DNA from 2 places in the Saccharothrix saharensis genome. Region 2 is predicted to be linked to the other one. Evidence: riboswitches for the same ligand, from Rfam matches in the RefSeq annotation. Region 2 holds a riboswitch; the other holds the start of a gene.

Region 1 (3,400 bases), 300 kb from region 2:
CCCTGCGCCTGGAGCACCGACACCGGCGTGAAGTTCTCCGAGGCGATCATCTCCAGCGTGCTCTGCTGCCGGTGCAGCTCGGCGGCGACGGCGTCCGCGACCTCCGGGTCGAACTCCGCGAGGGAGGTGTTGAAGTGCTCGGACATGTGTGGGGTCTCCCTTACGAGGTGCGCTTGTAGAAGGGCAGTGCGACGACTTCGACCGGCTCGTGCCTGCCCCGGACGTCGACGGACAGCTGCGTGCCGGGCTCGGTGTGGCCGACCGTGACGTACGCCATGGCCACCGAGTACCCGAGGGTCGGCGACAGCGCGCCGCTGGTCACCTCGCCGATGCGGGCACCCGAGGCGTCCAGCACCGGGTAGCCGTGCCGGGGCGCGCGGCGCGAGGCGGTCTTCAGGCCGACCAGGACCTGCCCCACGCCCTGCTCGGCGACGGCGGCCAGGGCGTCGCGGCCGACGAAGTCGCCCGGCTTGTCCAGCTTCACCACCCGGCCGAGGTTCGCCTGGAACGGCGTGCGGTCGCGGCCGAGCTCGTTGCCGTACAGGGGCATGCCCGCCTCCAGCCGCAGCGTGTCGCGGCAGCCCAGGCCCGCGGGCTTGAGGTCGTGCGGCGCGCCCGCCTCCAGCAGCGCCCGCCACACGTGCGCGGCGTCGGCCGGCGCGACGAACAGCTCGAAGCCGTCCTCGCCGGTGTAGCCGGTGCGCGCGAGCAGCACCGGCTTGCCCGCGACCTCGGTCGGGTACGAGGCGTAGTACTTCACCGCGCCGAGGTCGGTGGACGTGAGGCCGGCGAGGATCGCGGTGGCCTTCGGGCCCTGCACGGCGAGCAGCGCGTAGTCGGTGGACCTGTCCTCGACGGTGGTGTCGAAGCCCTTGGCCCGCTCGACCAGCGCCTCGTGCACGACGGCGGCGTTCGAGGCGTTCGCGACGACCAGGTACTCCTCGTCGCCCGTGCGGTAGACGATCAGGTCGTCGACCACGCCGCCGTCGGCCTCGCAGATCATCGTGTAGCGGGCGCGACCGACGCCGATCGCGGACGCGTGGCCGACCAGGGCGTGGTCCAGCGCGGCGCCGGCCTCCGGGCCGGTGAGCACGATCTCACCCATGTGGGTCAGGTCGAACAGGCCCGCCGACGTGCGCACCGCGTGGTGCTCGGCCAGCTCGCTGTCGTAGCGCAGCGGCATCCGCCAGCCCGCGAAGTCGGTGAACATGGCCCCCAGCGCCTCGTGCTCGGCGTGCAGGGGCGTGCGGCGGCTTTCCATCAGGCGGGTCCTCCCTGGGTGCGGGCATGCCGAGGCGCCGACCGGTCGGGTCGGCGGGCGGGCACGTCCGAGAGATTCACGAGCGAAAGGATGACACGGCACATCGGAGACTCCTCGTCGAGTGAGCCTCCCCCTCTGCCATGAGCCTGAGAGCTTCGCCACCGGGTGAGGGCGGCTTGCACCGTGGGCGAGGCGCACCGGGTGCGCCTGCTTTCCAGAGTTGCCTTCGTCGGGCGGTACCTGTGCCTGAGAGATTCCGGGGAGGAGTTGCTCCTTCGGCGCCCCGGTCGGGGACTCTCCCGCTCGACATCGACGGCCGTGTTCAGTTGGTACCGCCAGACGCTAGGGGTGGCCGGCGGGCGGGGTCAACCCCGGTCACAGGCTCTTCTCGGCCCGGACGCTCTCGACCACCTTGCGCTCGGCGTAGAACGACACGAACGGGATCGTGCCCGCGAGCAGCACCAGCACCGTGCCCTTGATCGACCACCGGGCCTTGAGCGCGAGGTCGACGGTGAGCACCAGGTACACCGCGTACAGGAAGCCGTGCACGGGGCCGACGACCTGCATCATGCCCTCGGTGCCGCCCGCGTACTTGGCGATCATCGCGACCACGAGCAGCAGCAGGCCGACACCGACCACGTAAGCCATGAACCGGAACCTGGTCAACGCGCCGCTCATCGCCCTACCTTCGCTTCACCGCTGGTCCCGCGCGTGGAGCTCGGCGAGCATGCGGTTGTAGGCCGCGAGCTCGTCGTCCTCGTCGTCGTGCGCGGGTGCTCTGACGGGCTCAACGGTAACGACCGGCCGGGACGGCACGGCCACCGGCTCCGGCGCGGCCCCGTCGGCGGCACCGCTCGCCGCGGCGGCGTCCTCGGCCTTGCGGCGGGCGTCCAGCCTGCGGATGCGCCACACCATGAACGCGGGGAAGAGGCCGAACAGCGGCCACTGGAAGACGTACCCGAGGTTCTGGAAGGTGCCACCGGCCTCGGAGAACCGCTCCCACTGCCAGTACGCCAGGCCGCAGCACACGACCAGCGACGCCAGGCAGACGGCCGCGATCGCGAGCCGCCGGGGGGTGATGAGGCCTCGCACGCCTCAAGGGTACTTCGTGCGTCGCACAGGGCCGGGGCTCCCCGCACAGGAGCCCGCCCCTGGAAGGTGAGGGCTCCCGAACCCCAGGAGCCCGCCCCGACTCGTCGGACCTAGGCCACGCCGTCCCGGCGTTGCCTCTGCAGCCTGGCCACGCACCAGGCCGCCGCGCTACCCCGACGCAGGTGCTGGAGCACCGTCATCGGGCCGAGGCGACGACCGAGGTCGGCGGGCGTGAGCCCGGCCGCCCGGTAGTCCAGAGCGCGCTGGTCCAGCGGGCTGATGCCCACGTCCCACCACTGCTCCGCCTCGGACAGGTCACCCACCAGCTGCCAGTAGCTGGCGGCGGCCGCGAGCAGGGCGTCGGGCACCTCGGGCGCCCGCTTCCGCATCGCCGCCACGTACGCCGGATCCGCGGACTCGACCTTCACCAGGCCGCGGGGACCGCCATTCGCCCGCTGCACGGGGATCCCCGGCGCGGACGGCGGGGCTTCCGCGAGCCACGCGTCCTTGATCCGGTTCACCTCCTGCAGCTCGGCGTCGTCCGAGCGCTCAGCCGCCCACTGCCGCAACAGCTCGTCGACTCCGGAGTCCTCGACCATTCTGCCTCCTCATCGGTCGAAGATCAGCCAATGCGACGCACCGTATTAGCGGGTACCGACAACCGCTAGACCCCGGTTTGTCCAAAACCCTGTTACCAGGGCGTTATAGCCCTCATTCCACCCGTACGGTGCAACGACCAGGACGCATAGTCACCGATCGTGACCGCATTGAGCGGAGTTCGAGGGGGCGCGGCGAGCGGGTCAGGCGAACAGGCTGCGGACGAAGGTGATGATCGACTCGGCCGCGGACTGGAGCCACCCGAGCGCGGTCCGCACCGCGTCGGCGGACTCGTTCGGCTGGGTGATCAGGAGGAACAGCACCAGCGCGACCGCCGCCAGCGTCACCACCTTCTTGACGTTCACTGATCGGTCTCCGTCCGTGTCAGCGGGCAGGGCGGCCGAACGCCGCCCCGGTCGTGTCAACGGTCATGGTCCCTCATTCACCCGG
Region 2 (3,400 bases):
GTCACCGACGATGCTCAGCAGCCCCTCGGCGTCCGACGCGGGCGCGAACGGGTGCAGGTCCGCGAACTCCGGCCACGTCACGGGCTCCATCTCGGCCGTGGCGTTGAGCTTCATCGTGCACGAGCCCAGCGGGATCATGCTGCGGTCCAGCGCCACGTCCTTGTCCGACAACGACCGCAGGTACCGCAGCAGCGCGGTTTCGGAGCGGTGCGCGTGGAACACCGGGTGGGTCAGGTAGTCGCTCGTGCGGCGCAGGTCCGCGGGGATGCCGTCGGCGGTGTCGGCGTCCAGGCCGTCCACGTCGGCGACGGTCACGCCGAACGCCTTCCACACCAGTTCCAGGTGCTCGCGCGTGGTCGTCTCGTCGCACGCGATGGACACCACGTCGGCGTCCACCTGCCACAGGTTCACGCCGAGGTCGCGCGCGGCCGAGACGACGGCGGCGGCACGGCCCTCGACGCGCGCCCGCACCGTGTCGAAGAACTCGCCGTGCACGATCTCGACGCCGCCCTCCAGCAGGCCGGCGGCGAGCACGGTCGCCATCCGGTGCGCCCGGGTCGCGATCGCCTTCAAGCCCTCCGGACCGTGGTACACCGCGTACATCGAGGCCATCACCGCGAGCAGCACCTGCGCGGTGCAGATGTTGCTGGTGGCCTTCTCGCGACGGATGTGCTGCTCGCGCGTCTGCAGCGCGAGGCGGTAGGCGAGCGAGCCGTCCGCGTCCACGGACACGCCGACCAGCCGGCCGGGCAGCTGCCGCTCCAGGCCCTGGCGCACGGCCATGTACCCGGCGTGCGGCCCACCGAACCCGATCGGCACGCCGAAGCGCTGCGTGGTGCCGATGACGACGTCCGCACCGATCTCGCCCGGCGGGCGCAGCAGCGTCAACGCCAGCAGGTCCGCGGCGACCACGGCCTGCGCACCCGCCTTGTGGATCTCCTCGATGACCGACGCGTGGTCGAGCACCACGCCGGACGCACCGGGGTAGGACAGCAGCACGCCGAAGAAGTCGCCGCCCAGGCCGAGCCCCTCGATGCCCTGCGACAGGTCGGCGGTGACGATCTCGATGCCCAGCGGCTCCGCGCGCGTCTCGATGACGGCCAGCGTCTGCGGCAGCGTGTCGGCGTCGACCACGAACTTGTTCGACTTGGCCCGACCCGCGCGGCGGACCAGCGTCATCGCCTCGGCGGCGGCCGTGGACTCGTCCAGCATCGAGGCGTTGGCCAGCGGCAGACCGGTCAGGTCGGCGACCATCGTCTGGAAGTTCAGCAGCGCTTCGAGGCGGCCCTGGGAGATCTCCGGCTGGTACGGCGTGTACGCGGTGTACCAGGCGGGGCTCTCCAGCACGTTGCGGCGGATCACCGGCGGGGTGGTCGTGCCGTAGTAGCCGAGCCCGATCATCTGGGTCATCGGACGGTTGCGCGCGGCGAGGGCGCGCAGCTCGGCCAGCGCCTCGGTCTCGGTGGCGGGCGCGGGCAGGTCCAGCACCAGGTCGCGCTCGCGGATCGACTCGGGGACGGCGTGCTGCGCCAGTTCCTCCAGCGAGCCGACACCGATCACGTCGAGGATGCGGGCCAGCTCGGCGGGCCGCGGGCCCACGTGCCGGTCGGCGAACGGGGTGCCGTGCTCGAGTGCGGCGAGGGGGATGCGGTCCTGCGTCATCGGTGCTGGCCTCCAGGGCTCCGGACAGACTTCTGCCGTTGCCCTCCCCCTCTGTCTTCTGCCCGGTGTCGGGCGCCTGAGAGCTTCACCCGGCTGTCGGGCTTGCACCGTCGGCGGGGTCGGTCGGTCGTGCCCGACCCGCTTTCCAGAGGCGTCTCACCCGCACGGTCCTTGCGCCTGAGAGGTTCCGGGGAGGATTTGCTCCTTCGGCGCCGAGACGGACTCGGACTCTCCCGCACGGGATAAAGCGACTACGCGCGGAATCGTACCCGTCGGAGGGGTGAACGGTACCGCCGGCGCGACGTGGATCTCAGTGCGCGCCGGTCGACCCGCCCGGTCAGCCGATGGCCCTCGTCCGCCGGCGACGGGACAGCTCGTCGTCGGCCGCCTCCACGATCTCGGCCCCGTCCGCCCGTTCGGCGGGGAAGTCGTGGATCGTGCCGCTGATCTCCCGCATCGCGCCGGAGACCGCGATGCCGAACACCCCCTGACCGCCCTGGAGGAGGTCGACGACCTCTTCCGGCGACGTGCACTCGTAGACCGTGGTGCCGTCGCTGAACAGCGTGATGCGGGCCAGGTCCTGCACGCCGCGGCGGCGCAGGTGGTCCACCGCGACCCGGATGTTCTGCAACGAGACGCCGGTGTCCAGCAGTCTCTTCACGACCTTGAGGACCAGGATGTCCTTGAACGAGTAGAGCCGTTGGCTGCCTGAGCCCTGCGCACTCCTTATCGTGGGGTTGACCAACCCCGTGCGCGCCCAGTAGTCCAGCTGGCGGTAGGTGATGCCCGCGATCTGGCACGCGGCGGGGCCGCGGTACCCGACCAGCTCGTCCGGCAGCGAGGAGTCCGGGAACAGCTCACCCTGTTCGCCGGATCCGGCCCGGATGGGCGCTTCCTCGACCACGCCTGCCTCCCCTCGGTCCGGCCACGACGACCGGCGACCAACGTGAAGCCGCCGCGGTGCCCGAATCACACCGTGGCAATTCACCTGAGTTCGACGGTAAGACCGGCTAGGGGGCAGGTCAACGCGACGCGCGGGGCGTGTCTGACCTCAACGTGAGGTAGAGGTTGAGAGAGTCACCCGTCGTAAGCCATTCGGGTGACGTTTAGTGATCGTTTAGCCGAGCAACGTTGACGTTGTGTAATTCAGGGGTGTGACGCCTGATGGTGGCACGCGGGGTTGATCCACAACGCACCGCGCACGCTTGCGAAGGGCCGTTCACGGTGTGGGGCCGGGGTCGCGGCCCTTCGTGGGCGGGGTGGGGTGGGTTCGGGTGAGGGCCTCTTTGTCAAGCACCCGACCCGTCGGACCTGAGCGGGTCGGTGGACCCCTGCGGGGCGGTCGAAGGTCTGAAAGCTCCGAAGCGTCCTCGCCGGACGGGCCCGGGGTGCGGACGGGCCGGGCGGTGCGGGCCGCGAAGCTCCCGCTTCCCAAGTCGAGGGGTTCGTGTCATCCCGCCGAGCTGGCTGTGCCCTGCCGCGCGTGCCGAGGGGGCGTGGTCCACTGATGGCGCACCACTGCTTCCGATGTCGTCCCCTTGACGCGTGTGGCAGCCCGGAGGGAAGTCGGTGGGATGACGCGAAACCCGGACCACCATCCCCATAGGAGATGACGGCGGTCCGGGTCGTCATCCTGCTGGTGCGCCAGTCCGACGAGGACGCTTCGGATCTTCTGATCTTCCGGAGCAGCTCGCCGCGAACGCGGGTCGGTCGGCTTACGTGTCCGCCCCGCGGAAGT

The links. Region 2 has a riboswitch for glycine ahead of gcvP (aminomethyl-transferring glycine dehydrogenase). Riboswitches for the same ligand answer to the same signal wherever they lie in the genome.
Region 1: another riboswitch for glycine. It lies ahead of gcvT (glycine cleavage system aminomethyltransferase GcvT); the one in region 2 lies ahead of gcvP (aminomethyl-transferring glycine dehydrogenase).

Annotation. Positions count from the first base shown of each region.
Region 1 is NZ_VFPP01000001.1:6,630,039-6,633,438, reverse strand. Features, by position in the region: gene glyA (serine hydroxymethyltransferase) at 1-146, opposite strand, end outside; gene gcvT (glycine cleavage system aminomethyltransferase GcvT) at 161-1,261, opposite strand; glycine riboswitch at 1,390-1,484, opposite strand; glycine riboswitch at 1,486-1,573, opposite strand; gene FHX81_RS30255 (DUF3817 domain-containing protein) at 1,637-1,939, opposite strand; gene FHX81_RS30250 (hypothetical protein) at 1,955-2,353, opposite strand; gene FHX81_RS30245 (helix-turn-helix transcriptional regulator) at 2,464-2,952, opposite strand; gene FHX81_RS40840 (hypothetical protein) at 3,154-3,315, opposite strand.
Region 2 is NZ_VFPP01000001.1:6,932,522-6,935,921, reverse strand. Features, by position in the region: gene gcvP (aminomethyl-transferring glycine dehydrogenase) at 1-1,662, opposite strand, end outside; glycine riboswitch at 1,818-1,908, opposite strand; gene FHX81_RS31695 (MerR family transcriptional regulator) at 2,000-2,566, opposite strand; gene FHX81_RS31690 (bifunctional nuclease family protein) at 3,378-3,400, opposite strand, start outside.